DNA from 4 places in the Robertmurraya mangrovi genome. Region 4 is predicted to be linked to each of the others. Evidence: a T-box and tRNA genes for the amino acid it is inferred to sense, from the RefSeq annotation. Region 4 holds a T-box; the other regions hold tRNA genes.
The links. A T-box is a leader RNA that pairs with one kind of tRNA and senses whether it is charged. The one in region 4 lies ahead of ileS (isoleucine--tRNA ligase), so its partner is inferred to be a tRNA-Ile.

Region 1 (7,692 bases), on a different contig from region 4:
TTGTCAACTAAATAGAAAGTAACTCCCTCAAATGTCACTTCCTCTATTCCACAATACTGTTTTCTCCAGCCTACATTCACTGTAAATTCTGCTATCTTACTGCTTGTTTTCAAAAGCTCTTCTGAAATCGTTCCATATTTAGGAAGGATGACTCTAACTTCTGTTCCGAGTTTCTTTAATTCTTTCGGAAGTGAACCTGCAACATCTGCAAGTCCACCTGATTTTATAAATGGAACACATTCAGAAACAGCAAATAATACTTTCACGACTTCATCAACGCCCCTTGTATTGTTCCTTTACGTATAACATAAGGTGACTCAACAGAACCAATCATAATAGTACCAGGCTCTATCTTTACATCCTTGTCTAAAATCACCGATTCTAACACACAATTTTCACCAATTTGACTCTTCTGCATAATAATACAATTTTTCACAGTAGACCCTTTACCAATCTTAACTGCTCTCGAAATCAGGCTATTTTCCACATTACCTTCAATGAGACATCCATTTGCAATCATTGAATTTCGTACAAAAGCACCCTTTAAATACCGTGTGGGTGGTTCATCTTTTACTTTCGTGTAAATAGGCTGATCCTTTAAAAACAGTTGTTTCCATACATCAGGTTTAAGGAGATTCATACTTGTTTCGTAATAAGCTTGAATGGAATCAATTTGCTTCGCATACCCACTATATTCATAGTGACATAGTTTATAAGCATGATTGATATCTGTTACAACATCTCGCATACATGTATAACCAGTCATATCTCGGTTTTCGATTAAGTCCATTAGCAAAGAAGTTTTCACCAAATACATTTGGAGTGACTTACTATTATTTCTAATCTCAGTAATATCACAGCCACTGTTCACATGCCATTTGAGCACTGGTTTAAAATTCATATTGAACACAGTAAAACAATTTGAAATTAAAGCGTACTCTTGTGTACTTCTATGGAAAAAATCTATATTAGCGGCAAAATGATTAAAAGAACCAATTCCCTTACTTGAACCATCTATAATCGGTGAAGGAAAAAAGAAAAGGCCATCTCTTTTTCTATTTAAATCCCAGTTTTTTCCTGACCCTAAATGATCCATTAGTGAACGGTATTGAAACTTTGGAAAAATAGCAACACTTTTAATACCTGAATTCACCATATTAGATAATATAAAATCGATTAAACGATATCTTCCACCGAACGGTACCGCAGCAAGTGAACGATGAAGAATCAGTTCCTCTAAATCTTCATGATAAGTTGTAGCATCAATAACTCCCAGTAATTTATTACTCAACTAGATCACCCCAAGTTTTATCTCTTATTTCCCAAAATCAACATGTACTAAGCTTATTATTAAGAATAAATTTCTTTCAACATCTCTTCTGTAACTAGGACTATCTCATCTATCTCTGTCGAAGCCCTAATCACTGTTCCATCTGGTACTTTCATATTTGAAGGTACAATCGCTTTTTCGATAAAGCAGTTTCTCCCTACAATAGCATCTGGCATAATAACAGATTCTCGAACCATTGAACCACTTTCAACTTTTACCCCTTGAAATAAAACGGATTTCTCTACGTCACCTTCAACTGTACACCCTTCGTTAATGAGGGATTCAGTCACTTCTGCTTCAGGAGAAATATACTGAGGCGGATGATTAGGGTTAACTGAGTAAATTCTCCAATTATAATCAAATAAATTTAGTTCACAGTTTTCATCTAGGAGATCCATATTGGCTTCCCACAGACTCTTAACTGTCCCCACGTCTTTCCAATATCCACTGAATGGATAAGCAAATAGTTTCTTTTTCTCATCTAATAATAGAGGAATCACATCTTTACCAAAGTCATGGCTAGATTCAGGATTACGATCATCCATTTCCAAATAGTCCTTTAAAATAGACCAGTTAAAAATATATATACCCATCGAAGCTAAATTATTTTTGGCAAATTGTGGCTTTTCATCAAACTCGGTTATTCTCATATCTTGGTTAGTATTCATAATCCCAAAGCGACTAGTTTCTTCCCATGGAACCTCAATAACCGAAATCGTAACATCTGATCCTTTTTCAATATGATACTCAAGCATAAGTTCATAATCCATTTTATAAATGTGATCACCAGATAAAATGAGCACATACTCTGGATCGTACTGTTTTAAATAATTCATATTTTGATAAATGGCACTAGCTGTTCCTGTATACCATTTAACCTCGGAAGATTCACTATAAGGAGGAAGGACTGTAACCCCTCCGTTTTTGCGATCGAGATCCCAAGCACTACCTATACCGATATATGAATTCAAAACTAGAGGCTGATATTGCGTTAACACACCCACTGTATCAATACCAGAATTCGTACAATTACTTAAAGTAAAATCTATAATTCTATACTTTCCTCCAAATGGTACGGCTGGTTTTGCTAAACTTTTAGTTAAAGAGCTAAGCCTGCTTCCCTTTCCTCCTGCTAATAACATTGCTACGCACTTCTTCTTTACCATTACCCTTCCTCTCCTTCCGATGCTTTACTGGTCGTAATATAGAAATCCCAAATGGTGGGATTGTCATCTTGATTGAAAATGGCTTTCCATGAAACACTTTATCTTCTGCGAGTATGACCTTTTTATTAACTACTCCAGTTCCACCAAACTGGATCTCATTGCTGTTAAAAACTTCTCTATATGACCCTGCTTTTGGAACACCCACTATGTAGTCTTCATATGTGTGATTTTTAAAATTACATACAATAACTAAGAAGTCATCCTCTAAATTTCCCTTTCGAATAAAGGAGAAAATAGACTGATTATAGTTATGAACATCAATCCATTCAAACCCTTCAGAAAGGTGATCTAGCTCAAACAAAGGTTTTGAACGCTTGTAAATTTTCATTAACTCTTTCACATAATCATTTGTCTTCCTATGCATCTCAAAATCTAATAGATTCCAATCTAATTGTTCTTTATCCTTCCATTCAGAAAACTGTCCGAACTCAAAGCCCATAAACAACAGTTTTTTTCCAGGGTGGGCCATCATAAATCCTAGTAATAGCCTTAGTTGAGCAAATTTTTCCCAATAGTCTCCTGGCATTTTATTTAAAAGTGATTTCTTTCCATGCACAACTTCATCATGTGAAAAAGGTAAGACAAAATTCTCCGAGAAAGCATACATGAGAGAAAAGGTTACTTTTTCGTGAAGCTTTGAACGTTCATTAGGATGGCTCTCCATATAATCCAAAATGTCGTTCATCCACCCCATATTCCATTTATAATTAAATCCTAAGCCTCCATAATGAATAGGGGCAGTCACCTGTGGCCAATCTGTAGAATCTTCGGCTATCATTAGTACACTCGAATCATAATGAAAAACCGTTTTGTTCAATTTCTTTAAAAAGTCAGTACCAAATGTATTCTCTTTGTTTTCTGAGTTCGGCCAAAAAATAATGTTAGATACAGCATCTACACGAAATCCATCGATATGATAGTATTCCATCCAAAATCTAGCGTTAGATATTAAATAACTCTGTACTTCTGTTTTTCCAAGATCAAAGTTTGCTGTTCCCCAAGTAAAATTTTCTCTATCCATAACGGTTTCGTATTCATATAAATACGTACCATCAAAGCGGTGGAGTCCATGCTCATCCTTACAAAAATGTCCAGGAACCCAGTCCATAATGACACCAATATTATTTTGATGACAGAGATCAATAAAGTACATGAGATCATGAGGAGTCCCATAACGACTAGTAACCGAGTAATAACCAGTCCCTTGATAACCCCAAGAAATATCGAGCGGATGCTCAACAAGAGGTAACAACTCAATATGTGTAAAACCATGATCAAGAACATATGGTATTAAATCATTCGCTAACTCACAATACGTCAGAAACGTTCCGTCCTCTTTTTTCTTCCACGAACCAATATGTAACTCGTAAATAACCATTGCATTAGAGTACACTTTCTTTCTATTCTTCATTTGTAACCATCGCTGATCCTTCCACTGATAGCCATCTAGTGTATATACAATGGATGCAGTATTCGGACGAACCTCTGAATAAAAAGCAAATGGATCTGACTTTATTAACTTTTCACCGTTTGATGTGGTGATTTCATACTTATAATAGGAACCCTCAAGGTCTTGCTCAACAATGAGCATCCATATTCCTTCGTTATTCAATTTTTCAAAACTGTATCCCGTTCCGTTCCAGCTATTAAAATCCCCCAATAACTGAACGTTCTTGGCATTTGGTGCCCATACACAAAAACGGGTGCATAATTTGTTATTCGTATGAATTACATGTGCTCCAAACAACCGATAACTCTCGAAGTAATTCCCCTCATGGAACAGATGCACTTGGTAATTGGTCGGAATCAATAAATCGACTGACACTCTATTCCCCGCCCTACTCTTTAATTTCTTTCACTTTCCTGTATTATTCTAGGAAGTATTTTAATATCCTTGTAAAAGTTTTTTAAATTTTAAGACAGTTTCTACAACAATCTGCTATATGTCGGGAGAAAATATTGAACTTCTCGTTCATTCGACAGCATTCCCCTATAATTTCTTCTACAAATTTGATAATTGAAAGAAAAAATATTTTTCATTGAATAATAAATTTTAGTCACTTACAACGGAATTTATGAAAGAAATTTTGTAATACTAATAAAAAAAGATATTTATGAATGGTTAAAATATTTTGACAATAATAGTATTTTTGTATGAGTGAATAGGTTTAATTGGAGGATTAACTCGTTGGAATTTGTTGCTTTGGGAGTTATGTATGATTTCTGCATACAGACTTATTAGTCACATGCGGACTATAGATAGGACTTATATCGGATACTATTTTTTTGCAGGAAAAGCAAAAAGGGGCTGTTCAAAAAGTCATTATAAAAATGACTTTTGAGCACAGTCCCCGTTTTATTAGGTTAGTTCTCATACTTTGATGGGTTTAGTAAGGTTGTCCGTTGATTTCCGGTCCAGTCACTCGCTTTCCGCGGGGAGGAAGTCAAGCCTCCTCGACGTGCCGTCTGTGGGGTCTCGACCTTCCTCTCCATCCCGCAGGAGTCAAGTGCCTTCCCTTCCAAACAACTCTGTGCTTTATACTAAGTCATATTTTCCGAAATAAACAAAAAGAGTTGCTGCATAAGCAACAACTCTTTTTGTAATGACCCATACGGGATTCGAACCCGTGTTACCGCCGTGAAAGGGCGGTGTCTTAACCGCTTGACCAATGGGCCAAATATATGGCGGAGAAGGAGGGATTTGAACCCTCGCGCCGGTTACCCGACCTACACCCTTAGCAGGGGCGCCTCTTCAGCCTCTTGAGTACTTCCCCATATGGCTCCGCAGGTAGGACTCGAACCTACGACCGTTCGGTTAACAGCCGAATGCTCTACCACTGAGCTACTGCGGAATAATATAATCTATACTGGTGGGCCTAAATGGACTCGAACCATCGACCTCACGCTTATCAGGCGTGCGCTCTAACCAGCTGAGCTATAGGCCCAAATGGAGCGGGTGATGGGAATCGAACCCACGACATCAGCTTGGAAGGCTGAGGTTTTACCATTAAACTACACCCGCGTTACTATAAATGGGGCGACTGATGGGAATCGAACCCACGAATGTCGGAACCACAATCCGATGCGTTAACCACTTCGCCACAATCGCCATGGTCTTACATAAGGATAAATTCAAATGGTGGCTCAGGACGGAATCGAACCGCCGACACAAGGATTTTCAGTCCTTTGCTCTACCAACTGAGCTACTGAGCCGTAAATGGCGGTCCCGACGGGAATCGAACCCGCGATCTCCTGCGTGACAGGCAGGCATGTTAACCGCTACACCACGGGACCACTTAAGATGGATTATTGCGGGGACAGGATTTGAACCTGCGACCTTCGGGTTATGAGCCCGACGAGCTACCAGACTGCTCCACCCCGCGATAATAGTATTAATTTCATATTGCACATGCTCTTTGTTTAAGCATAGACTATTCCGATTAACCGCCCCGATTTCAGAAAAAATCTCAAGAAGTGGCTCAATCGGTGCGCTGTAGAGTAATCGAAGAAGCATATTCGATCGTGCTCCACCCCGCGATAATAGTATTAACATTATTTTTTTGTAAAATAAATGGAGGAGGTAGAGGGATTCGAACCCCCGCGCGGTTTGACCCGCCTGTCGGTTTTCAAGACCGATCCCTTCAGCCGGACTTGGGTATACCTCCGTAAAATGTTAATGGTGGACCTTGTAGGACTCGAACCTACGACCGGACGGTTATGAGCCGTCTGCTCTAACCAGCTGAGCTAAAGGTCCATTTTGGTAGCGGCGGAGGGAGTCGAACCCACGACCTCACGGGTATGAACCGTACGCTCTAGCCAGCTGAGCTACACCGCCAAAATGAAATATTAAAAAATTCAGGAAGATTCTTTTCACTACACTCCGTTTCGTGAGTGAATTAATGTAGATTCTTTTTTCTCCACTACGTTACGAAAAAAAATCTAAGTGGAGCCTAGCGGGATCGAACCGCTGACCTCCTGCGTGCAAGGCAGGCGCTCTCCCAGCTGAGCTAAGGCCCCATATAAAAGTACTAATGATCGGGAAGACAGGATTCGAACCTGCGACCCCTTGGTCCCAAACCAAGTGCTCTACCAAGCTGAGCTACTCCCCGATAACTAATGGCGCGCCCGAAAGGAGTCGAACCCATAACCTTCTGATCCGTAGTCAGACGCTCTATCCAATTGAGCTACGGGCGCATAATAAACCTTCAGCTTTCGCTTTAAAACAACTTTTTTTTGCTATTGCAAAAAAGTTAAGTGCCGAGGACCGGAATCGAACCGGTACGGTAGTCACCTACCGCAGGATTTTAAGTCCTGTGCGTCTGCCAGTTCCGCCACCCCGGCATTTCTTGGAGCGGAAGACGGGATTCGAACCCGCGACCCCCACCTTGGCAAGGTGGTGTTCTACCACTGAACTACTTCCGCGTTACATTATTTTTGGTAAATTGTTTACTAGAAGAGCAAATATGGTGCGGGTGAAGGGAGTCGAACCCCCACGCCTTGCGGCGCTAGATCCTAAGTCTAGTGCGTCTGCCAATTCCGCCACACCCGCAATGTAATTAAGTAAACTTCCTTTGCTATTGCAAAAAAAGTTTGATGAGCCATGGAGGACTCGAACCTCCGACCCTCTGATTAAAAGTCAGATGCTCTACCGACTGAGCTAATGGCTCTCAATAATATTTGGCTTTATACTTTCATTCTTCACTGAATTCAGGCATCTACGATGTCCCCATCTCAGGAAGATTACTCAAGAAGCGGCTCGATGGGTACAACTCGAAGCAATTCAAGTAGTATTGCTCGTTGCTCTACCGGCTGAGCTAATGGCTCGTACAAAAATAATAATGGTGCCGGCGATAGGAGTCGAACCCACGACCTACTGATTACAAGTCAGTTGCTCTACCAACTGAGCTACACCGGCATATTAAGATTAAAAGTTAAAGAGAATTAAGGATTTTACTCCACTAAGTTCCGTAAAAAATTCTTGGTGGAGGATGACGGGATCGAACCGCCGACCCCCTGCTTGTAAGGCAGGTGCTCTCCCAGCTGAGCTAATCCTCCGTTTAAAAAAGCCTGGCGACGTCCTACTCTCACAAGGGGACAGCCCCTAACTACCATCGGCGCTGAGAAGCTTAACTTCCG
Region 2 (7,692 bases), on a different contig from region 4:
CCCGTATGGGTCACCAAGATTTTTTTCGTAACGTAGTGGAGAAAAAAGAATCTTCCTTAAAACGTAGAAAAATAGAAACATTTATATATGGAGGATTAGCTCAGCTGGGAGAGCACCTGCCTTACAAGCAGGGGGTCGGCGGTTCGATCCCGTCATCCTCCACCAAGAATTTTTTACGGAACGTAGTGGAGTAAAAAGATTCTTCCTTAATGTTGCCGGTGTAGCTCAGTTGGTAGAGCAACTGACTTGTAATCAGTAGGTCGTGGGTTCGACTCCTATCGCCGGCACCATTTTTTTATTATTTCGAGCCATTAGCTCAGTCGGTAGAGCAACGAGCAAAGCTACTTGAATTGCTTCGAGTTGTACCCATCGAGCTGCTTCTTGCTTAATCCTCCTGAGATGGGGACATCGTAGATGCTTAACTTCAGAGAAGGATTAGAAAATATAGGCTAAATTATATTGAGAGCCATTAGCTCAGTTGGTAGAGCATCTGACTTTTAATCAGAGGGTCGGAGGTTCGAGTCCTCCATGGCTCACCAAATCTTTTTGCGTAAGCAAAAGAGATTTCCTTATTATGTTTTCGCGCTAGCAAAAAGAAGTTTCCTTTAAATTTGCGATAGCAAAAGAGATTTAATTTAATTACATTGCGGGTGTGGCGGAATTGGCAGACGCACTAGACTTAGGATCTAGCGCCGCAAGGCGTGGGGGTTCGACTCCCTTCACCCGCACCATGCTTATTCAATTAATGCCGGGGTGGCGGAACTGGCAGACGCACAGGACTTAAAATCCTGCGGTAGGTGACTACCGTACCGGTTCGATTCCGGTCCTCGGCACCAAGTTTTTAATTACATGTTTCATATGCGCCCGTAGCTCAATTGGATAGAGCGTCTGACTACGGATCAGAAGGTTATGGGTTCGACTCCTTTCGGGCGCGCCATTATTATCAAGCAGTTACAACTAGATATCGGGGAGTAGCTCAGCTTGGTAGAGCACTTGGTTTGGGACCAAGGGGTCGCAGGTTCGAATCCTGTCTTCCCGACCATTATTTTTTATGGGGCCTTAGCTCAGCTGGGAGAGCGCCTGCCTTGCACGCAGGAGGTCAGCGGTTCGATCCCGCTAGGCTCCACTTGAATTTTTCACGAAACGAAGTGTAGTGGAAAGAATTTTCCTTTTATTTTTTCCGTAACGTAGTGGAGTGAAAAAGAATCATCATTAAGTTACTCACGGTATCAAGTGTATTGAAAAAATACTACTTATATACTATTTTGGCGGTGTAGCTCAGCTGGCTAGAGCGTACGGTTCATACCCGTGAGGTCGTGGGTTCGACTCCCTCCGCCGCTACTATATTAATACACATTTGGAGGTATACCCAAGTCCGGCTGAAGGGATCGGTCTTGAAAACCGACAGGCGGGTCAAACCGCGCGGGGGTTCGAATCCCTCTACCTCCTCCATTTATTTTAAATATTATTATCGCGGGGTGGAGCACGACCGAATATGCTTCTTCGATTACTCTACAGCGCACTGATTGAGCCACCTCTTGAATTTGCTTTCTGAAATCAGGGCGGTTTTCAAAATAGATATGCTCATATAAATGAGCATAGATAAATTTTTATATATACTATTATCGCGGGGTAGAGCAGTCTGGTAGCTCGTCGGGCTCATAACCCGAAGGTCGCAGGTTCAAATCCTGTCCCCGCAATAATCCATCTGGTCCCGTGGTGTAGCGGTTAACATGCCTGCCTGTCACGCAGGAGATCGCGGGTTCGATTCCCGTCGGGACCGCCATCTTTATACAGCTAGTAATATACTGCTGTTAATATAGATTATTTTTGTGGCTCAGTAGCTCAGTTGGTAGAGCAAAGGACTGAAAATCCTTGTGTCGGCGGTTCGATTCCGTCCTGAGCCACCTTTTATTTTTATACGGAGGGGTAGCGAAGTGGCTAAACGCGGCGGACTGTAAATCCGCTCCTTAGGGTTCGGCGGTTCGAATCCGTCCCCCTCCACCAAAGCTTTTTACGAAACAAAGTGTAGTAAAATAGCTTAATAAGTTTTTATGGCGGTTGTGGCGAAGTGGTTAACGCATCGGATTGTGGTTCCGACATTCGTGGGTTCGATTCCCATCAGTCGCCCCATATTTCTTTTTTTATTGGGCTATAGCCAAGCGGTAAGGCATCGCACTTTGACTGCGACATGCGTTGGTTCGAATCCAGCTAGCCCAGCCATTTTATTTTACTTTTATAAATCCATTGCGGGTGTAGTTTAATGGTAAAACCTCAGCCTTCCAAGCTGATGTCGTGAGTTCGATTCTCATCACCCGCTCCAAATTGGGGCCTATAGCTCAGCTGGTTAGAGCGCACGCCTGATAAGCGTGAGGTCGATGGTTCGAGTCCATTTAGGCCCATCATAATACATAAATTTAGAACTAATCCTTTTGGGTTAGTTTTTTTTATGCAATTAATAGGCTTTTGGAGTAATCTAGTTTATATAAGTAAAAAATAATTTCCAGAGGTGTACAATGAAAGAAATGCAAGAGTTCTTAAAGAGTTATCACAAAGAAATGAATTGGGAAATAGATAGAGATGGTTATGAGAGTGCGCGTGCTTCTCTTTTAAATAACTACATGTTGTTGACAACAGAAGTTTCCGAAGTTGCAGAAGAACTTAGAAAGCTCTTCAATTTAACAAATAACAATATAAAACAAGGCATTGATGCAGAAGAATCATTTAGCCAAGCCAAAGAGACTGTTAGAGAGGATTTGGGTAAAGAATTTGCTGATTGCCTTGCATACATAATTAAGATTGCTAACTACTTTGAAATTGATCTAGAAGAAAGCTTTTATGAGAAAATGGAAGAAGTTAAAAATAGAAAAAATAAAGATATAAGATTGAAATAGGTTTAATGGATATTAGAGCACAGTTACTATCGAGCAGCTGTGCTTTTACCTTTGTACCTAGAGTATATTAAGTAAGATATTAAACGTATATATTCAGATATTACATTTTATTTACCCCTCCCACTTGACTTAGAGTTCACTCTAACCCTTACAATTCATGCAACTAACCAAAAAAGGAGAAATGCATGTGTTGTATTCAAAAGTAATAGTCACGAAATACGGAGGGCCAGAAGTATTGGAAATGGTAGAGGGATCACTGCGACCGCCATCAACAGGAGAGATACTACTCAAAGTTCAGAGTGCAGGTGTTGCCCTTGCCGACATTATGAGGAGGGAAGGAGTATATCCCATGTCACCACAACCTCCATTTACACCTGGATACGATGTTGTTGGAATGATAGATATGATTGGTGAAGATGTGACAGGTTTTAATTTGGGTGAAAGGGTGGGTGTCTTTTTTCAAGAAGGGGTTGGAGGTTATGCGGAATACGTATATGCAAATCCAATTCAACTAATTAAGATTCCAGACTCTATCAAGTCCAGCCATGCTAATGCTGTCCTCTTAAATTATGTTACAGCCTATCAAATGCTAAGGCGCATTGCTAAAGTAACGGAGGGAGAAACGATCCTGATTCATGGCGCAAGTGGTGGGGTGGGAACGGCACTTTTAGAGCTCGGAAAGTTATTTAACTTAAATATGTTTGGAACCGCCTCAAAAGCCAATCATTCCATCGTTTCCAAGTATGGCGCCTATCCAATTGACTATAAAAGTGAAGATTTCGTGGAGGTTTTAAGACACTGTGCACCGAATGGTATAGATGTAGTATTTGATCCAATTGGAGAAGAGAACTGGTCACGCTCCATTGAAACGTTAAGCCAAACTGGCCGTTTTATAGGCTATGGCTTTACTTCGGCGATAAAAGAAGGACCTTTTGATAACTGGCTAAAAGAATGGAAAGTTTTCCAAGAACGAGTTCAAAAAGACAAAGGTAATCCTATCTATTTTTATAGCGTTACAAATCTCAAAAAAGAAAAGCCAATATGGTATAAGGAAGACTGTCAATTACTCATGAGTTTATTAGAAAAAGGAAAAATCAAGCCTCATATAGCACATGAAATTCCTTTTAAGGATGTCAGGCTTTCTCATGAAATGATTCAAAAGTCTGTTGGTAAAATCATTCTTATTTTCTGAGAAAAGGAGATTAATCTGTATGTACTCAATTAGTGAAATCTCCAATCTTACAGGGATTTCAGCTTTTACTCTACGATACTATGAGAAGATAGGAGTTCTTCCAAATCCCAATCGAAAAAATGGAATTCGTGAATATAGTGAACAAGACCTTGAATTTATTCTATTTATCAACGGCTTGAAGAAAACGGGAATGAAGCTTGAAGATATTGCAAAGTTTTCAGAAGATGGTTGCCTAAAGTCACAAACGGAGGAGACCATCATTAGTGATACACTATCGAAGCGAATTGATATTTTAACAGAACACTTAGAAAGTCTTGAGCAGCAACTATCAGATATTCTTGCCGTAAAAAAAGTAGCTGAAGATAAAAAAGCTTTTTACTCAAGTATGTTACATAACAAGAGGTAAAGATATGAACAAAATCATGATTGTAGAGGACGATACAAAGCTAGCGGAGTTACTGAAATTGTATATTCAAAAATACGGCTATGAGGTTATAGCTGTAACTGATTTTGATCGAGTATTCGATATCTTCCAAGCTTACCAGCCTAATTTAGTTTTGTTAGATGTGAATCTACCGAAGTTTGACGGGTTTTATTGGTGTAGACAGATTCGTGCGGCCTCAACTTGTCCCATCATTTTTATTTCCGCTCGCTCAGGTGAAATGGATCAAGTAATGGCATTAGAATATGGTGCGGACGACTACATAACAAAACCATTCCATCATGAAATCGTTATTGCAAAAATAAAAAGTCAGCTTCGAAGGGCTTTCGGGGAATATGCCCCTAAATTAGAGGAACGAGTAATTAGTCATCACGACCTGATCTTGTACCCTGAAAGGTTAGAGTTAACAAAGGGAAGCAAAACGACACTACTAACAAAAAAAGAAGCAACTATACTAGAAGTTTTAATGAAGCGCTATCCTAAAGTAGTAAGCAGAGAATTACTCCTAGAAAAATTGTGGGACGATCAGTCTTTTGTAGATGAGAATACATTAAATGTGAATATGACTCGGGTGCGGAAAAAGCTACAGGAAATCGGGATAAATGACGGCATAGAGACGATCCGCGGAGCAGGATATAAACTGGTGTGGGAAAATAGCAAATATGAAACTATTCATTCGTGACCACTTGCCATTAGTCATTATCCATATTATCCAACTGTTTTTAGTACTACTGATCTATTGGTTGGATGGGTATCGAAATCTTCCAACAGCTTTTTATTCCATTTTCCTTGGTATGAGCATACTAACTGGTTATTTACTCTATCGCTATATCCGTTTACGGTCTTTTTACAATCGATTATCGAACCCTATGGAGACACTGGATGAATCCATAAACAAAAACGGAAATGCTCTTCTAGCTGAACAATTAAACGATCTTTTAAAGCATCAATATCGTCTGTATCAGCAGCAAATGAAGTTAGGTGAAAAGAAGCGTGACCAACATATAGCTTTTATGAACTTATGGGTCCATCAAATGAAAACACCTTTGTCTGTTATTGACTTAATCACACAAGAAGAGGATGACCCCCGGTTTCGCAGTATTAAAGAAGAAGCGGACCGTATGGGTAAGGGGATTGAGATGGCACTATATGCTGCTAGATTAGATGCCTTTGAACAGGATTTTGCAGTAGAGAGTGTCCATCTTCGTAAAATCATCGAGAGAGTTCTCCAAGAAAATAAGCGTCTTTTTATTAGAAACAAAGTCTTTCCAACTGTTGAAATCTCTGAACATATCATAGTAGAATCAGACGCCAAATGGTTAGCATTCATTTTAAATCAATTAATTACAAATGCAGTCAAATATACAGCCAACCTGCATCATACGATTACGATTCTAGCTAAACTAGAAGAACAAGAAATGATCCTTGAAGTAAAGGATTACGGTGTGGGGATACCATCCTCAGATATTAATCGAGTTTTCCAGCCTTTTTACACAGGAGAGAATGGAAGAAACTTTGGGGAGTCCACAGGAATGGGGCTTTATTTAACTTCGGAAGCATGTAAACATTTAGGCCATAAAATTGAGGTACAATCAGAGGTTGGACAAGGAACAACGGTTCGAATTGCTTTTCAATCTTATATACTCGAAGATGACTGACTATCTCGGTCATCTTTTTTTCTTTTGCGAAATCTTACAAAAGTGTAAGGGAAATGAAAGAAAAGTCGATAGGAAGCCACCGTTAAATTCGGTACACTTAACCTAGAAATGAAGAAGTCAGTGAAAGGAGTACTGAATCATGAACATGATGGAAGTACAGAATTTATGCAAAGTATATGAGGGGAAAGTTGCTTACCGTGCCCTTACAGATATTAATCTTACTATTAGACAAGGAGAGTTTGTTGGAGTAATGGGCCCTTCAGGTAGTGGAAAGACCACTCTTCTAAACCTTGTATCAACTATAGATACACCTACAACAGGAAACATTTTAATAGGCGGGAAGGATCCTCATTCATTAAAAATAAATGACTTAGCCAGGTTTCGGAGGAGAGAGCTTGGATTTGTGTTTCAGGATTTCAATCTTCTTCAAACTTTAACCGTGGAAGAAAATATAGTCTTACCTTTAACTCTCGATGGAGAAAGTGTGAAGGTAATGGATGAGAAGCTAGCCATTGTAGCTAAAAAGCTGGGAATTGACCATATTCTAAAAAAACGTACTTACGAAATTTCAGGTGGGCAAGCACAAAGAGCGGCCATTGCACGAGCGATTATCCATTCTCCTAAGCTACTGTTAGCCGATGAACCAACAGGAAACCTTGATTCAAAATCAGCAAAGGATGTAATGGAAACGTTAAGCACCATCAATCAAAAAGACGGAACTACTCTAATGTTGGTAACCCATGATGCGGTGGCTGCGAGCTTTTGTAACCGTGTTATTTTTATAAAAGATGGCCAACTATATAATGAAATTCATCGTGGAGAAAGTCGCCAAGTGTTTTTCCAAAAGATTATCGACGTACTTTCGTTGTTGGGAGGGAACGCACATGACCTTTCGACAATTCGCGTTTAATAACGTTATTCGAAATAAACGTATTTACGCCGGCTATTTTCTAAGTAGTGCCTTTTCGGTAATGGTGTTCTTTGTATACGCGATTTTTGCCTTTCATCCAAATCTAACAAATGAGAGCATTGGTTCACAGGTGGCAATCGGATTGCATTTTGCCGAATCAATTATCTATGTTTTTTCGTTTATTTTTGTACTGTACTCTATGAGTTCTTTTTTAAAGACTAGAAAAAAAGAGTTTGGTTTGATGGTCATGCATGGAATGACTAATAGACAGTTAAGAACTATGGTATTTCTAGAAAACATGCTTATTGGCTTTTTTGCTACCATTATGGGAATAGGAATTGGATTCATTTTAGCAAAATTATTGTTATTAATAGCTGAAAATCTATTAAATCTAGAGCAATCTCTATCCTTTTATTTCCCTACACATGCATTAATTCTTACTTTTGCAGCATTCATCATTCTCTTTATGGTTATATCTATCTTTACCGTTTCTGTGCTTAAAGGAAATAAACTGATTGATTTGATTAAAGGCAGTGTGAAACCTAAGGCGGAACCTAAATCGTCCGTTTGGCTGTCCTTATTAGCTATTTTACTTA
Region 3 (7,692 bases), on a different contig from region 4:
CTTTCCATGCTCTTACTAAACTGAAATCAGCTGTTAAAGCTTCTTCAAGTAAATACTCTTTTCCATTGAACATTCTAGTTTCCTTACCATCAGCGATAGGAGTTCCTACACCAGCTGGAGTATAGAATGCAGGGATTCCTGCTCCACCTGCTCTAATTTTTTCTGCTAAGGTTCCTTGAGGTGTTAATTCAACCTCGATTTCACCTGACAAAACTTGTCTTTCAAACTCTTTATTTTCACCTACATATGACCCTATCATTTTCTTAATCTGCTTATTTTTAAGAAGTAATCCTAATCCCCAATCATCTACACCACAGTTATTGGAGATCACCGTTAAATCTTTCACGCCTTTTTCTACTAATGCTAAAATCAGATTTTCAGGTATCCCACATAGGCCAAACCCTCCAACCATCAACGTTGCTCCATCATTTATCTCCGCAACTGCATCCTGAAAGGAAGTACAAATTCTTTTCATTTTCTTCTCCCCTTTCTTTTGTAATCGTTTACTTTTTTAGATTTAGTAAAAAGTAAAATATTTTAGGCTAGCTCAACGATTGTTGCGACACCTTGCCCGCCGCCAATACATAAAGTTGCTAAACCTTTTTTCGCTTCTCTTTTCTTCATTTCATGAATTAGTGTTACAAGGATTCTTGCCCCACTAGCTCCAATTGGGTGTCCTAAAGCAATGGCTCCACCATTAACGTTAAGGATCTCTTTATTAAATTGCAACTCTCTATCTACAGCTAAAGATTGTGCTGCAAATGCTTCATTTGCTTCAATTAGCTCTAATTCATCCATTGATACAGCTGCTTTTTCAAGAGCTTTCTTAACAGCTGATACAGGGCCGATTCCCATAATACTTGGATCCACACCAGCACTTGCATTTGCTTTAATTGTTACTAGTGGTTTTACTCCAAGCTCATCCGCTTTTGCCTTGCTCATAACAAGTAAGATGGCAGCTCCATCGTTTATTCCTGAGGCATTTCCAGCTGTTACACTTCCATCCTTTTTAAATGCTGGACGAAGATTTGCTAATTTTTCAGCGGTTGTCCCCTTTTTCGGATACTCGTCTGTATCAAACACAACAGGATCGCCTTTACGTTGTGGAATGATGACAGGTACAATCTCATCTTTAAACTTGCCTGCTTCTATAGCCTGGCTTGCTTTTTCTTGGCTAAGTGCCGCAAATTGATCTTGTTCTTCACGAGTTAAATCATACTTCGTGCATAAATTCTCTGCCGTAATCCCCATATGATAATCGTTAAATGCACACCATAAACCATCAGAAATCATCGTATCAATTAATTTTTGATCGCCCATTTTAAAGCCATCACGAGCATTTTTTAATATGTACGGTGCTTGGCTCATATTTTCCATTCCACCTGCTACTACAATTTCAGCGTCTCCCGCTAATATTGCTTGAGTAGCTAAATGAACCGCTTTCAAACCTGAACCACAAACCTTATTTATTGTCATGGCAGAAACCGTTTCTGGAAGTCCTGCTTTAAGAGCTGCTTGTCGTGCAGGGTTCTGCCCAAGTCCAGCTTGTAATACATTTCCTAGAATGACTTCATCTACTTGCTCAGGTTTTAAACCTGCTTTTTCTAAAGCACCTTTTATGGCAATCGCACCAAGTTCAGGGGCTGATACACCTTTTAAACTACCATTAAAACTACCAATTGCTGTTCGAACAGCACTTACTATGACTACTTCTGTTGATGCCATATTCTTCATCCCTTTCAAACAGTTTCACTATTAATAGTTCGAGCGAAATAAAAAAAATCCTCTTATTTTGTCAAAATTTCTATTATTCTTGCTTTTTATATTTTTTTCACTCTACAATAAAACTATGAGAACAGGAGGGGTAAACATGACAAATCAATTACCTAAAAAAGTAACAGTTATAGAAGTGGGTCCTAGAGATGGTTTACAAAATGAAAAGGCTTTCGTACCTACTGAAGTAAAAAAACAATTTATTCAAAAACTCCAAGCATCAGGTTTAAATGAAATGGAGCTAACATCCTTTGTTTCACCAAAATGGGTTCCACAAATGAGTGATGCTGCTGAGATTGTAGCAGATTGTTTAGACCCAAATGCAAGACATATTGTTTTAGCTCCAAATCGCAGAGGTGTGGATCGTGTCTTAGATACAAACTGTCAGGCTGTGGCTGTTTTTGTAGGTGTTAGCGACAGTTTTAATAAGAAAAATATTAACAAAACAACGTCTGAAAGCATGGAAGAACTAAAGCCTATAATTGCCGAACTAAAGGAAAAGGGCTACTTTGTACGTGCATGTATCTCTACGTCTTTTTATTGTCCTTATGAAGGTAAAATAGCTGAAGAAGACACGCTTAGCTTATGTAGAGAATTTGTAGAAGCTGGTGTAGATGAATTAAGTGTTGCTGACACCATTGGGATGGCAGCTCCGCATGAATCTTTTTCCTTATTCAGTAAGTTAAAAGAAGCATTCCCTAATACTTTATTAACTGCTCATTTCCATGACACTCGAAATATGGCGCTTACGAATATCTATGCCGCACTTCAAGCTGGAGTTGACCGCTTTGATACTTCTGCCGGTGGTCTTGGAGGATGCCCGTTTGCCCCAGGAGCTTCTGGCAATGCGTCTACTGAAGACGTGATTTTTATGCTTCATCGAATGGGAATTGAAACAGGTGTTGACTTGGATAAGCTATTGGAAGCTATTGAAGTTGTTAAACCATACCTAACTCGCACGATTGATAGTTCCTATTATCGCCTTCATGCAGAAAAGGTTTAAAAAGTGAATATCCTTCTTCTTCGAAATCCATCTTATAAATAGACTTTTTTGTTAAGTGAAAGTCTATCTTAAGGTGAGGAGGATTAAATCATGAGCCAAAAACGTGACAAAGGCTATTCTCAAAAGGGTAAGCCAAATGCCGATAATGTAAAACAAACCATTGCAGCGGAAGATTTAGAAAAAGCCATTCACCCAACAAAAAGACAAAACTCTCCGCAATAATTACTAATAAAAAAATCAACGCTTTTATTCGTTGCGTTGATTTTTTTATTTATGTCATTAGAGATCCTTTGATTTTTCTTTTACAGGAAGTAGATTTTTTTCAACTTTTTCATATATCTCAAGAAGCTTATTAAATAGTTTTACTCTCTGTATTAGAATATAACTTAGTACTGCTGAGATACTGCCTACTAAAGCTCCCACCAGAACATCAAAAGGATAATGAACTCCCACCCAAATTCGAGAAAGTCCAACTAGCATGGCTAACAAAATCCACAAGAAGCTTGCTTTCTTCTTAAAAAGCATGAAAGAAACGCAAAACGAAAAGAAAAGGATTGTATGATCACTTGGAAAAGAATTATTGATTGCTTTATCTATTAATTGATTTACACTCGATAATTCTGCAAATGGTTGAAGATTAGAATGAAACTTACCTGCTGTCTTACCTATTATTTCAGCAAGAATAAAAGCAAAAGAAGCAGATATAATCATCATTCTATTATTTTCGGTTCTCGTAAACCAAAAGTAAACCACACTCAGGGCTAAAAAAATCACCATATATTCAGTAATAATGACAAATGACGGATTCAAATATGTGTATTCTTTTCCTAAATCATTTATTTTTCTAAAGAGATGAATATTCAATTCTGAAACTCCCACAATGTACCTCCTGAATTAAGTCGTATAGGACTATCTTACCTCGAGAGTTTTAATTCCTTCTTAACGAAATCTTATTTATTTCTTAATAAGAAAAGATTCTTAACAAGAAAAGCCTTTATAGTACAAAAAACACTAACCATCTTTTGATTAGTGTTGAATTACAATTTATGTATGGCGGAGAAGGAGGGATTTGAACCCTCGCGCCGGTTACCCGACCTACACCCTTAGCAGGGGCGCCTCTTCAGCCTCTTGAGTACTTCCCCATATAAAAAATGGCTCCGCAGGTAGGACTCGAACCTACGACCGTTCGGTTAACAGCCGAATGCTCTACCACTGAGCTACTGCGGAATAGTTAGTATTGATTCTTCTTTATTTAGGATTATCTGGTGGGCCTAAATGGACTCGAACCATCGACCTCACGCTTATCAGGCGTGCGCTCTAACCAGCTGAGCTATAGGCCCCAATTGGAGCGGGTGATGGGAATCGAACCCACGACATCAGCTTGGAAGGCTGAGGTTTTACCATTAAACTACACCCGCAAAATGGAGGAGGTAGAGGGATTCGAACCCCCGCGCGGTTTGACCCGCCTGTCGGTTTTCAAGACCGATCCCTTCAGCCGGACTTGGGTATACCTCCGTAATTATGGAAACGTTAAGGAAGATTCTTTTCACTACACTACGTTTCGTGAAAAAATCTAGATGGAGCCTAGCGGGATCGAACCGCTGACCTCCTGCGTGCAAGGCAGGCGCTCTCCCAGCTGAGCTAAGGCCCCATAGTCGTATAAGTGATAATGGCGCGCCCGAAAGGAGTCGAACCCATAACCTTCTGATCCGTAGTCAGACGCTCTATCCAATTGAGCTACGGGCGCGTATGGAAAAATTCTTTTGCTATCGCAAAAAGCTTTGGTGAGCCATGGAGGACTCGAACCTCCGACCCTCTGATTAAAAGTCAGATGCTCTACCGACTGAGCTAATGGCTCTCAATATTTTCTGAATAAATGGTGCCGGCGATAGGAGTCGAACCCACGACCTACTGATTACAAGTCAGTTGCTCTACCAACTGAGCTACACCGGCATGAATGTTTTGAAAAAGGAAGTTTCTTTTTACTTCACTACGTTTCGTAAAAAAGTTTTGGTGGAGGATGACGGGATCGAACCGCCGACCCCCTGCTTGTAAGGCAGGTGCTCTCCCAGCTGAGCTAATCCTCCTTGAAGGAAGTTTCTTTTTATCCCACTACGTTTCGTAAAGGATTAAGGAAGTTTTCTTTTTACTCCACTACGTTCCGTAAAAAAAACTTGGTGACCCATACGGGATTCGAACCCGTGTTACCGCCGTGAAAGGGCGGTGTCTTAACCGCTTGACCAATGGGCCATTATTTAAAACTATTTTAGAATAGTTATTAATGAATCTGCGACAGTTATAAATTATATATAACAACTACTTTGTTGTCAACGTTTTTTTGTATGAATCTCTTTTGAAATATTTTATTATCCTGTCGAGATTTCTTATATTACTATCAATTATAATGTTATGTCAATAATATTTTCAATAAACATTGGGCTGATTTTTTTCTAGTCTCCTACTCATTTTTTAGGAACTATTTTAATTTATTATTATTTTATAGAGGTGCTTTCCTCATTAAATTTTCGAATCTCCTACTTTAAGTTGATTTTTTGTCTAAATTTCCCTCTAAGTGGTAAAATAATTTAAACAGGTTCAAAGGGGTGATGTCTTCTGAGAAGAACTATTCGTTTCCTTTTTTCATTTATCTTTTTCGTAGCAACATTTGGCTTGTACTTTACGAACCGCCTTATGTTTTTGAAGAGGAAAGATGATTTATTTATTTTAAATCGTGAAAAAGAAGCTGGAAGACTTAATCCATTACACTACGATGAACTACCAAAAAGAGAAGTTTTAATTTCTTCTCCTTTCGGTTATTCATTAAAAGCTATTGTTGTAGAACCGTATCGAGCTGATCGATATGTAATTATTTGTCACGGTGTAACAGAAAACAAATTAAATTCAGTGAAGTACATGAATCTCTTTTTAGAGCGAGGGTTTAATTGCGTGATATACGATCATCGTAGGCACGGTGAATCAGGAGGAAAAACTACGAGTTATGGTTACTACGAAAAATATGATTTAAAAGCAGTAGTTGATTGGTTAAAAGCAGAAAAAGGATCAAGTATACAATTAGGTATACACGGAGAATCCATGGGAGCAGCAACAATGATTTTATATGCAGGGTTATTAGAGGATGGGGCTGATTTCTATATTGCCGATTGTCCTTTCTCTGACTTTAAGGAACAGCTGGCTCACAGAATTAAAGTGGAGCTTAAAATCCCTTCTCAGCTCGTCATTCCTATTGCAAATATTTTTCTTCGAATGAGAGATCGATATTCTTTACGTGATGTTTCTCCAATTTCCGTTATAGAGAATATAAAAAAGCCTATTTTGTTTATTCATAGTAAAAAAGATGACTTCATTTTACCTTCCATGACTGAAGCGTTGTTTGAGAGGAAAAAAGGTCCAAAAAAATTATTTATGGCAATGAACGGCGTTCACGCCCAATCACTCAATGAAAATAAAGCTGATTATGAAAAGATGCTTGATGAATTTTTGCGCGATCACATTCTCCCATTAAATGTTCCTATGTAGAGGCTACCCTTGTAGTCTCTTTCTTCTTTTTTTAGTTAATTAGGAAGCTTTGTCCTATACACTACTTTACCGTTTTTGCTTAACCCTCTTACCTTTGAATACTCTCCAAACTGATAATAGTACCTTACACCATCTACTTCAATCACTTTAGCCTCTTCATATTCTTTCCCGGCAACTTCTATGCTCCTAATCTTTTTATTTTCAATTTTCCCTAATAAGAGACTGATTTTATTTTCTAGCTTACCTTTTGTGTCGTAATCATAAAAAGCTTTTTTATAAGTGGTAAACTGTTTGTGTTCATAATAATCCCAATGGTTATTCCCCGCATTACTCCAGCCATTTTGGTCGTCTCCTTTTAAAAAGGCAGCTGTTATGGTCTCAAATTCTCCTAATTTACTTTCTTGCTTTGTTGTATATAAAATGACTACACCATGGGGTACTTCTTCTTTGTGTAAGACCCTTGCAACATTAAAAGGAATCTCTTTTTGAATAGCCTCCTCCAAACCGAGAGGCATACAAGCGGTTAGTAACCATACACTCACCACAACAACCATTACTTTCTTTACTTTCATCTTGTCCCTCCTGCCCATTGATGGTAAAACGCATTAATACCATTTAATGTAAAGGACAAGAGAAACATTCACTTTTTTGCGTTTTTAGCCCCTTTGTCAGGGGTATAATAGGGAATAAAATGAGATTTTCCTATTTAAAGATTTGTTTTTATTAAAAAGCTCATCCTTGGATTTAAATACTGATTAGGACTTTTTAATTGATAGCAATTTGCACTAGAGGAATAATCAATAGTCATTATATCGTCAAGAAAGACTTCTTTTGATTTTTCTACGTAGATGGAACGACCATTCGTTTGTACTTCCCGATCCCCCTCGTCTACTTCTTTAACAAACCATAAAGCTGTTACTCCACTGACTACGCAACCACAGCCTTCTGTGTCATATTTCAGTTTTAAATAGCCTGTTCCTCCATCTAACTTTTCTTCTATTTTCTTTTTTGCTTGCTCTGTAAGTGTAATTTTCATGCGTAGAACTCCTTCCGATGTCATATGAATATTCTAGTGGAACCTATATAAACAATCAAAGTTCTTGCTTTGCCCATTTTATTTATTTTTATTTGCTTTTTTCACGTATCTTCTTTACCATTAAAGGTAAAATGTTACAACTTTGTGAAAGGGTGATCTTATGTCTAAGGTTCAGATTAAAGTAATGGATAATGGTCCATTTCGAGTTACTGGAGAAGTAGAGTTAATAGATGTGGATGGCAATAAGTTTGAAACGAAACAAGCTTTTTCCCTTTGCCGCTGTGGTAAATCATCGAAACTACCTTTCTGTGATGGAACGCATAAAGGCAACTTTGAATCTTGT
Region 4 (7,692 bases):
GTGACTTTTGCTGTTAATGACTTACCAATTACCTTTGCATTACGTGCTTCCTCTAAAGCTTTTAATACATCGTCACGAAGCTTCATGAAAGAAGTCCATTTATCTTCTAATTCTTTCGCATTTGGAATCTCTTTATATTCAGGTAAATCAGTAAGTTGGACACTTTCTTCTTGAACAGAAGGAATATAAGCCCATACTTCATCAGCTGTATGTGCAAGGATCGGTGAAACTAGTTTCGTTAAAGCCATTAAACTTTCATGAAGGACCGTTTGAATGGCACGTCGCTCAAAGTTTGCTTTTGCTTCAATGTATAATACATCTTTTGCAAAGTCTAAATAGAATGAGCTTAAGTCTAGTGTACAGAAGTTATTGATTGCGTGATAAATGGCAGCAAAATCGTAATTCTCATATGCATTACGTACCGTTTTAATCACTTTATTAAGTTTAACTAACATAAACTGATCTACTTCTCTTAAGTTTTCTAATGCTACTGCATCTGTCTTAGGGTCGAAATCAGATAGGTTTCCTAATAGGAATCTGAATGTGTTACGAATTTTACGGTACACTTCTGCAACTTGTTTTAAAATCGCATCAGAAACACGAACATCTGATTGATAATCAACAGAAGCAACCCATAAACGTAAAATATCTCCACCAAGCTGATTCATTACTTTAGCAGGTACAACTACATTTCCAATCGATTTACTCATTTTTCTTCCTTCACCATCTAATACGAAACCATGGCTTAGAACACCTTTGTAAGGAGCTTTTCCAGTAACAGCTACACTTGTAGATAATGATGAGTTGAACCAACCTCTGTACTGGTCAGAACCTTCTAAATATAAATCAGCAGGACGTTGTAAGTCATCTCTCTCTTCTAGTACAGATTGATGTGAAGATCCAGAATCAAACCAAACATCCATAATGTCTGTTTCTTTTGTAAACGTACCATTTGGACTTCCCTCATGAGTAAATCCTTCAGGTAATAAATCTTTCGCTTCACGCTCAAACCAAATATTTGAACCATGTTGACGGAATAATGTAGAAACGTGGTCAATAGTCTCATCCGTGATGATAGGCTCCCCATTTTCAGCATAGAATACAGGGATTGGAACACCCCAAACACGTTGACGAGAAATACACCAATCTCCACGGTCACGAACCATATTAAATAGACGAGTTTCTCCCCATGCTGGTACCCATTTAGTTTCTTTAACTGCTTCTAATAGGTCCTCGCGGAAATCCTTGATGGAAGCAAACCATTGAGCAGTTGCACGGAAAATAACAGGTTTCTTCGTTCTCCAATCATGTGGATAAGAGTGAGTGATGAAAGTTAGCTTTAATAACTTCCCTGCTTCTTGAAGCTTCTCTGTAATTGGCTTATTAGCCTCATCATAGAATAAACCTTCAAAGCCTACCGCCTCATGAGTCATAACACCTTTATCATCCACTGGATTTAGTACGTCTAATCCGTATTTTTGACCTACATAGAAGTCGTCTTCCCCGTGTCCTGGTGCTGTATGAACACAGCCAGTACCCGCTTCTGTAGTAACATGCTCTCCACACATAACAAGAGAATCACGGTCATATAAAGGATGACTAGCTACAATATATTCTAACTCCTGACCTTTAACTGTTTTTACAACTTGAGGTGATTCCCAACCAATCTCTTTCGTCACTGTTTCTAATAGGTCTTGTGCTACTAAATATTTTTGACCTTCCACTTCAACAACCACGTAATTTAAGTCAGCGTGTACACTGATTCCAAGGTTAGCAGGAATAGTCCAAGGAGTTGTTGTCCAGATAACGATTTGCGTATCTGTATCTAATACACCTTTTCCATCTTTCACTTGGAATCCAACATAGATAGATGGTGAACGTTTATCCTTATATTCAATTTCTGCTTCTGCTAGTGCAGATTCACTTGATGGAGACCAATAAACAGGCTTTAGTCCTTTGTAGATATAGCCTTTCTTAGCCATCTCACCAAACACTTTAATTTGTTGAGCTTCATATTCAGGTGTTAGAGTGATATAAGGATTTTCCCAGTCTCCTCTAACCCCAAGACGTTTGAATTGTTCACGTTGGTTATCGATTTGATCATAAGCATACTCTCCACAAAGCTTACGGAATTCAGCCACCGTTAATTCTTTACGCTTAACCCCTTTGTTTGTAAGAGCCTGCTCAATAGGTAGACCGTGCGTATCCCAACCAGGAACGTAAGGAGCATTAAACCCGCTCATTGATTTATAACGTACGATAAAATCCTTTAAAATTTTATTTAAGGCATGCCCGATATGGATGTCTCCATTTGCATATGGAGGTCCATCATGAAGGACAAACATAGGACGGTCTTTCGTTCTTTCCTGAACTTTAGAGTAAATATCAAGTTCTACCCATTTTTCTTGAATTTCAGGTTCTCTTTTTGGTAAATTCCCACGCATAGGGAATTCTGTTTGAGGCATTAATAAGGTATCTTTGTAATCCATTTTCCAACTTCCTCCCACTGAATGAAATATCTTTTCACTCCACTCATTCTTCTCAGATTAATCATTTAATAGTCTGAAAACACAAAAAACCTCCTCATCCCTAAAAAAGGGACGAGAAGGTTATATTCCCGCGGTACCACCCTTGTAGACAGAAAAATCTATCCGCTCAAGTATTCGTAACGTGAATAACACGCCAACGTTTAGTAGTCAAAAAAGACGTTCAACTTGGTACTCAAGGGTGATCTTCCAATTTTGGCTTTCATCAGGCTCCCACCGTTCCCGACTCGCTAAAAAAAGCTAATAAAATTGTACTGTCCCTATCATCGTAATAAATGATTAACTTTTGTTATGAAATTATATGCGATTAGACCGACTTTCGTCAAGCTAATGTATCTTCTTCTTCACGATTAGTAGCTGATTTTATTTCAGTTGCGTCTAACTCATATTGTAATAGATGATCCCAATCGTCATTGTTCAACATGTCTAGCTGGGCCTCGATTAGCATTTTAAATCGAGTTCTAAACACTTTTGATTGTTTTTTCAAATCTTCAATTTCTAAAGCGATTTTTCTCGCTTTTGATAAAGATTCGTTTACAATACGATCGGCGTTCTTTTCTGCCTCTTTAATAATTAGTTTTGCTTCTTTTTGTGCATTACGTCTAACTTCTTCTGCTGCTTCTTGTGCAACAATAATCGATTTGTTTAGTGTCTCTTCTATATTGGTAAAATGACCTAGGCGATCGTTAAGGTTATTAAGTTTTTCTTCTAGTTCTTTTTTTTCACGGATGATTAACTCATAATCTTTGATGACTTGGTCTAAAAATTCGTTTACTTCGTCTTCGTCATAACCACGAAATCCTTTGTTAAATTCCTTGTTATGTATGTCTAACGGTGTTAATGGCATGTGGCCACCTCCATCATTGTTGTGATTTATTTAAGCTCTATTATGTCGTTGATTTCCGCTCCAGACACTCGCTTTCCGCGGGCGAGTCTGGGAGCCTCCTCGGCGCATAGCGCCTGTGGGGTCTCCCATGACCCGTTCTCCCGTAGGAGTCGAGTGTCTTCCGCTGCAATCAACTAGATTCTATAACAAAGCCATTTGGACAAAGATTTTCCTTCAATATGTACTTAGTGTTATTATTCGACAGTTATATCTATTTTCCTGCAAGTTTTTTATTTTTTTCAAAATTCTTATAACAGATAGATATTTATTTATGTCTACCATAAACGATACGCCACTTGTCTTTTTTTGTCTTTCCCTCGATTGAACTAATTTTTGCACGGCCGTGTCCTCTTAGGGAGAGGACGTCTGCTTCCCCACATTCAAACGCTGTATTTTCAACGGTTGTCCAGTTTACTTTTACATGGCCTTGTTGAATAAAGAGCTGTGACTTTTGTCTCGAGATATTAAATACAGCGGATAGTAAAGTATCTAATCGTAGTGATGAAGCTGTTGTTGAAGCTTCTTCCCAAGTTTCATCCGTTTGAATGGAGTTCTCTAAAGGTAGTTCCTTAACTGAAATGGTTGCCCTACCTATAGAATTTAGATTAAGGCCAACGTAGTCCTTTATTTCCTTAACAGTAAAAAACTGTACCCGTTCATCTTTGATTAAAATATCTCCGTATTTTCCACGTTTTAATCCTAAAGACATTAAACTACCTAGCACTTGTTTATGTGCTATTGTAAGAAACTTTTTTGCATATTCTACTTCGAATAATTGTACCTGAAAATCCTCTTGTTTTACTTCATAATAATCTGGATAAAAAAGCGCTCGTCTACGTTCTGATCCATCATATCCACCAAAAAAATCACATCTTACATCAGATTGTTTTCCAACAATCATTTTTACTATTTGTTGCTCCCTTGGATCAAGAAAATCCGTCAGTTTTGGAGCATAAGTATTCTCAACATGATCTTTCCAATCAAGAACTTGATCAATAAATTCTCTTTCTTCTTTACGAAAATGTTGGTATATATTCATATGTACCACCTTCAATTATAAGCAAAAAGCTGCTTTCACATAAATTGTTTCTATGCTAATACGTGTATTATCCTATTATTATGGAATGAAATAAGGATAAATGAATGATTGTACTAACATCAACAAAATATAAGAAAACAGCCATAAGATTAAAGCATCCAAATATATAACTGCTGCAAACCATTTGTTGCAAAACGTAGAACTAAGATTGCAACAATAGGTGAAATATCAATCATACCCAGCGGGGGAATAATTTTTCTAAATGGCTCTAAATACGGTTCGCAAATGCGCGCTAAAAATTGACCAATTCCGCTTTCACGAGCATTAGGAAACCAAGATAGTAAAATGTAAATAATTAAAGCCCACGAGTAATAAGAAATTAGCGTTGTTAAAACACCAAAGATGAATGTCATTAGTATCTACCACCTCGAATTATCTATTTCTGTCTCTTGTAACATTTGAGAAATACTGCCAGAAACCTCTACATTTTCTGGGGTGCAAAGAAAAATATCAGTACCAACCTTTTGAATATCTCCACCGATTGCATAGACAGTCCCACTTAGAAAGTCAATAATTCTTTTAGCAGACTCTCTTTCAATTCTTTGGAGATTAACTACAACGGCTCTTCGATTTTTTAATTGATCAGCAATGTCCTGAGCTTCTGCATAGACTCTTGGTTCAATTAATACTACTTTAGAATTTGAAGACTTTTGAACACTTTGAAGGCTAACAACGTTTTGTTTTTGTTGAACAGGTTGCTGGTATTGTGTTTGCTTCCCTGTTTGTTTAACAGGCTGTTGCTGCGTCTCTGTGTGCATTTCCTCTTCATTATAGTCATATTCTTCATCTAGGAAAAAAAATGTTTTTAATTTTGATTTTAAGCTCATTATTTTTTACACCTCCTATTTTCATTCTCCGACTAAGGCTGTTCCAATCCGTATCATCGTTGCTCCTTCTTCAATTGCAATTGAAAAGTCATTGGACATTCCCATGGACAGTTCTTTACATGGAGCATAAGTTAATTGTAATTGTTGGACTTGCACTTGTAGTTCTTTTAATGTTCTAAAACATTTTCTAAGTACTGTTTCATCAGAAGTGTAAGGTGCCATGGTCATTAAACCAACCACATGAATGTTTGATAAGTCCATTAAGTCATGTATGAATGGGATAAGAGCATCCGGTTCTAATCCTTGCTTAGATTCTTCACCAGAAACATTTACCTGAACAAAACAATTTATTTTATGACTAGCACGCTTGTCAATTTCTTTTGCAAGGCTTATTCGATCAAGGGAATGTATGTAATCTACTTTATCAATAATGCTCTTTACCTTCCTAGACTGTAGGGACCCAATGAAGTGCCACGTAGGCTTATCTTGTAAATGTTCCCACTTTGCCAATAAACCCTCTTCCCGGTTTTCACCTAAATGAGTTACACCTGCTTGAACCGCCTCAGCCGCTCTTTCTAAACTTACATACTTTGTTACAGCGATTATGGTCACTTCTTCTGTTTGTCGATTTGATTTTTCGCAAGCAGCAGATATTTGTGTCATGATTTGCGCTAGATTGTCCTGAACCCTCATTAAATCTTTATTAATCCTCCTTCCAGCCGATAAAGCTCATCATACGTCCTGTTTTTCCTTTATCACGTCGGTGCGAGAAAAAAGTCTCTTTATGACAGCTAGTACAAAAATTCGTTATCTGAATATTTTTGTCCAATATACCGGATTTTATAAGGATCTGCTTATTCAATTCCTGCAGATTTAAGTAATATTGATTACCACTAATTAGATTATATGGTTTTTTTTCGACAGGTTCTAGTCTATTTTGTACTTTCGTGATAACTTTATCATCTACAATATAACATTTTTCGCAGATGGACGGGCCAATCACAGTTAAAATGTCCATTGTTGGAATGCCTTCTTCTGTAAAAACCTTTACCATTTCTTCAGCAATTCCATCAACTGAACCTTTCCAGCCTGCGTGGGCAATTCCAATTGCTTTATATTTAGGAGCATAAAAATAAATCGGTACACAATCAGCGTAGCACAAGGTTAACAACACACCTGTATCTTTTGTAAAGAAACCATCCGTTCTTTTAAATGTACTTTCATAATCGCTAGAGCCTTTCCCACGCATTGACTTACTGACCTTTTCAATGTGAATTTCATGTGTCTGCTCAGCACCTACCCAGCAATTCAAGGAAATGCCAAGCTGAGTAGATAATAAGCCCCTATTATGACGGACATCGTCGGTAGTGTCCCCAACATGAAAACCAAGGTTTAACTCTGAGAAAGCCTCCTTACTAACTCCGCCATTTTTCGTCGTGAAACCTACAACTAAATGAGGATTTACTGTTTCCCATGAAGGAATATGAAAATATTCTTTATCTTTTAAAACAAATGGTTCCATTTCCTAACCTCTTTTAAATTTGTATTTAATAAAAAACTAGAAGGCTTAAGTTTTCTATAGTTTAACATACAACACCCATGAACACAGCAAAATAAGGAAGATTAACCCTCTTCCTCTAAGTACTTCCCTTCATTTACATCTTTATAACGTACTAAAATAACATCCGTTCCAATCTTAAGTATGTTTTTCCATGGAATGACAACATCTTCATCACGACCAAAGAAACCTAACACCTTCCCGGCACCACTAATAACAATAGAATCAATTTTCCCGGTTGCTAAATTAATATCAATATCTCCAATATTTCCAAGCTTTCTTCCATCTGCGACATTAACAACATCTTTTATTTGAAATTCAGATATTTTGACCACTGTATTCACTCCCACCACAATCTTCTATTAAAAGTATATTAGTGGGTCATGAAATAAATGAGTGATATGCAAGATAAAAATAAAAACAAAAAGCCACCTGTTAAGGTAGCTTTAGCTTTGTATATTCTTATTCATTTGTTTGATAGCAGCTTTTTCTAACCGAGAAACTTGGGCTTGTGAGATGCCAATTTCCTCTGCGACTTCCATTTGTGTTTTTCCTTGAAAGAATCGTTTGCGTAAAATGAGCTTTTCTCGCTCATTCAAACGTCTCATTCCTTCTTTTAAGGCAATTTCCTCAATCCACTGGATATCTTTATTTTTTTCATCGCTTAACTGATCCATCACGTATATTGGGTCTCCACCATCATTATAGATAGGCTCAAATAGTGACACAGGATCTTGAATCGCATCTAATGCGAATACAATTTCTTCATGTGGAAC

Region 1: it encodes a tRNA-Ile, which carries the amino acid that the T-box ahead of ileS (isoleucine--tRNA ligase) is inferred to sense. The anticodon was not compared.
Region 2: it encodes a tRNA-Ile, which carries the amino acid that the T-box ahead of ileS (isoleucine--tRNA ligase) is inferred to sense. The anticodon was not compared.
Region 3: it encodes a tRNA-Ile, which carries the amino acid that the T-box ahead of ileS (isoleucine--tRNA ligase) is inferred to sense. The anticodon was not compared.

Annotation. Positions count from the first base shown of each region.
Region 1 covers NZ_JAXOFX010000007.1:191,464-199,155, forward strand. The annotation lists gene glgA (glycogen synthase GlgA) at 1-266, opposite strand, end outside; gene SM124_RS12785 (GlgC family sugar phosphate nucleotidyltransferase) at 263-1,291, opposite strand; gene SM124_RS12790 (glucose-1-phosphate adenylyltransferase) at 1,351-2,496, opposite strand; gene glgB (1,4-alpha-glucan branching protein GlgB) at 2,438-4,381, opposite strand; tRNA gene SM124_RS12800 (tRNA-Glu) at 5,161-5,232, opposite strand; tRNA gene SM124_RS12805 (tRNA-Ser) at 5,240-5,330, opposite strand; tRNA gene SM124_RS12810 (tRNA-Asn) at 5,334-5,408, opposite strand; tRNA gene SM124_RS12815 (tRNA-Ile) at 5,425-5,501, opposite strand; tRNA gene SM124_RS12820 (tRNA-Gly) at 5,505-5,578, opposite strand; tRNA gene SM124_RS12825 (tRNA-His) at 5,590-5,665, opposite strand; tRNA gene SM124_RS12830 (tRNA-Phe) at 5,694-5,769, opposite strand; tRNA gene SM124_RS12835 (tRNA-Asp) at 5,775-5,850, opposite strand; tRNA gene SM124_RS12840 (tRNA-Met) at 5,866-5,939, opposite strand; tRNA gene SM124_RS12845 (tRNA-Ser) at 6,129-6,221, opposite strand; tRNA gene SM124_RS12850 (tRNA-Ile) at 6,234-6,310, opposite strand; tRNA gene SM124_RS12855 (tRNA-Met) at 6,315-6,391, opposite strand; tRNA gene SM124_RS12860 (tRNA-Ala) at 6,501-6,573, opposite strand; tRNA gene SM124_RS12865 (tRNA-Pro) at 6,592-6,665, opposite strand; tRNA gene SM124_RS12870 (tRNA-Arg) at 6,674-6,750, opposite strand; tRNA gene SM124_RS12875 (tRNA-Leu) at 6,812-6,897, opposite strand; tRNA gene SM124_RS12880 (tRNA-Gly) at 6,904-6,978, opposite strand; tRNA gene SM124_RS12885 (tRNA-Leu) at 7,021-7,105, opposite strand; tRNA gene SM124_RS12890 (tRNA-Lys) at 7,151-7,223, opposite strand; tRNA gene SM124_RS12895 (tRNA-Thr) at 7,396-7,471, opposite strand; tRNA gene SM124_RS12900 (tRNA-Val) at 7,536-7,611, opposite strand; rRNA gene rrf (5S ribosomal RNA) at 7,622-7,692, opposite strand, start outside.
Region 2 covers NZ_JAXOFX010000020.1:462-8,153, forward strand. The annotation lists tRNA gene SM124_RS20400 (tRNA-Glu) at 1-16, shown strand, start outside; tRNA gene SM124_RS20405 (tRNA-Val) at 90-165, shown strand; tRNA gene SM124_RS20410 (tRNA-Thr) at 215-290, shown strand; tRNA gene SM124_RS20415 (tRNA-Lys) at 464-539, shown strand; tRNA gene SM124_RS20420 (tRNA-Leu) at 647-731, shown strand; tRNA gene SM124_RS20425 (tRNA-Leu) at 748-836, shown strand; tRNA gene SM124_RS20430 (tRNA-Arg) at 861-937, shown strand; tRNA gene SM124_RS20435 (tRNA-Pro) at 966-1,042, shown strand; tRNA gene SM124_RS20440 (tRNA-Ala) at 1,054-1,126, shown strand; tRNA gene SM124_RS20445 (tRNA-Met) at 1,268-1,341, shown strand; tRNA gene SM124_RS20450 (tRNA-Ser) at 1,360-1,452, shown strand; tRNA gene SM124_RS20455 (tRNA-Met) at 1,627-1,700, shown strand; tRNA gene SM124_RS20460 (tRNA-Asp) at 1,711-1,786, shown strand; tRNA gene SM124_RS20465 (tRNA-Phe) at 1,835-1,907, shown strand; tRNA gene SM124_RS20470 (tRNA-Tyr) at 1,924-2,007, shown strand; tRNA gene SM124_RS20475 (tRNA-His) at 2,058-2,133, shown strand; tRNA gene SM124_RS20480 (tRNA-Gln) at 2,149-2,223, shown strand; tRNA gene SM124_RS20485 (tRNA-Gly) at 2,250-2,323, shown strand; tRNA gene SM124_RS20490 (tRNA-Ile) at 2,329-2,402, shown strand; gene SM124_RS20495 (MazG nucleotide pyrophosphohydrolase domain-containing protein) at 2,517-2,894, shown strand; gene SM124_RS20500 (medium chain dehydrogenase/reductase family protein) at 3,076-4,086, shown strand; gene SM124_RS20505 (MerR family transcriptional regulator) at 4,106-4,492, shown strand; gene SM124_RS20510 (response regulator transcription factor) at 4,497-5,210, shown strand; gene SM124_RS20515 (sensor histidine kinase) at 5,191-6,186, shown strand; gene SM124_RS20520 (ABC transporter ATP-binding protein) at 6,326-7,096, shown strand; gene SM124_RS20525 (ABC transporter permease) at 7,071-7,692, shown strand, end outside.
Region 3 covers NZ_JAXOFX010000002.1:391,078-398,769, reverse strand. The annotation lists gene SM124_RS05105 (CoA transferase subunit A) at 1-475, opposite strand, end outside; gene SM124_RS05100 (acetyl-CoA C-acetyltransferase) at 538-1,725, opposite strand; gene SM124_RS05095 (hydroxymethylglutaryl-CoA lyase) at 1,871-2,776, shown strand; gene SM124_RS05090 (hypothetical protein) at 2,867-2,998, shown strand; gene SM124_RS05085 (undecaprenyl-diphosphatase) at 3,056-3,655, opposite strand; tRNA gene SM124_RS05080 (tRNA-Ser) at 3,828-3,918, opposite strand; tRNA gene SM124_RS05075 (tRNA-Asn) at 3,929-4,003, opposite strand; tRNA gene SM124_RS05070 (tRNA-Ile) at 4,040-4,116, opposite strand; tRNA gene SM124_RS05065 (tRNA-Gly) at 4,121-4,194, opposite strand; tRNA gene SM124_RS05060 (tRNA-Ser) at 4,199-4,291, opposite strand; tRNA gene SM124_RS05055 (tRNA-Ala) at 4,355-4,427, opposite strand; tRNA gene SM124_RS05050 (tRNA-Arg) at 4,447-4,523, opposite strand; tRNA gene SM124_RS05045 (tRNA-Lys) at 4,559-4,634, opposite strand; tRNA gene SM124_RS05040 (tRNA-Thr) at 4,654-4,729, opposite strand; tRNA gene SM124_RS05035 (tRNA-Val) at 4,788-4,863, opposite strand; tRNA gene SM124_RS05030 (tRNA-Glu) at 4,952-5,026, opposite strand; gene SM124_RS05025 (alpha/beta hydrolase) at 5,390-6,313, shown strand; gene SM124_RS05020 (hypothetical protein) at 6,349-6,885, opposite strand; gene SM124_RS05015 (iron-sulfur cluster biosynthesis family protein) at 7,020-7,349, opposite strand; gene SM124_RS05010 (CDGSH iron-sulfur domain-containing protein) at 7,510-7,692, shown strand, end outside.
Region 4 covers NZ_JAXOFX010000001.1:596,022-603,713, reverse strand. The annotation lists gene ileS (isoleucine--tRNA ligase) at 1-2,489, opposite strand, end outside; T-box leader at 2,594-2,822, opposite strand; gene SM124_RS03030 (DivIVA domain-containing protein) at 2,869-3,393, opposite strand; gene SM124_RS03025 (YlmH family RNA-binding protein) at 3,698-4,471, opposite strand; gene SM124_RS03020 (YggT family protein) at 4,621-4,884, opposite strand; gene SM124_RS03015 (cell division protein SepF) at 4,891-5,358, opposite strand; gene SM124_RS03010 (YggS family pyridoxal phosphate-dependent enzyme) at 5,380-6,051, opposite strand; gene pgeF (peptidoglycan editing factor PgeF) at 6,062-6,880, opposite strand; gene SM124_RS03000 (YlmC/YmxH family sporulation protein) at 6,982-7,251, opposite strand; gene sigG (RNA polymerase sporulation sigma factor SigG) at 7,363-7,692, opposite strand, start outside.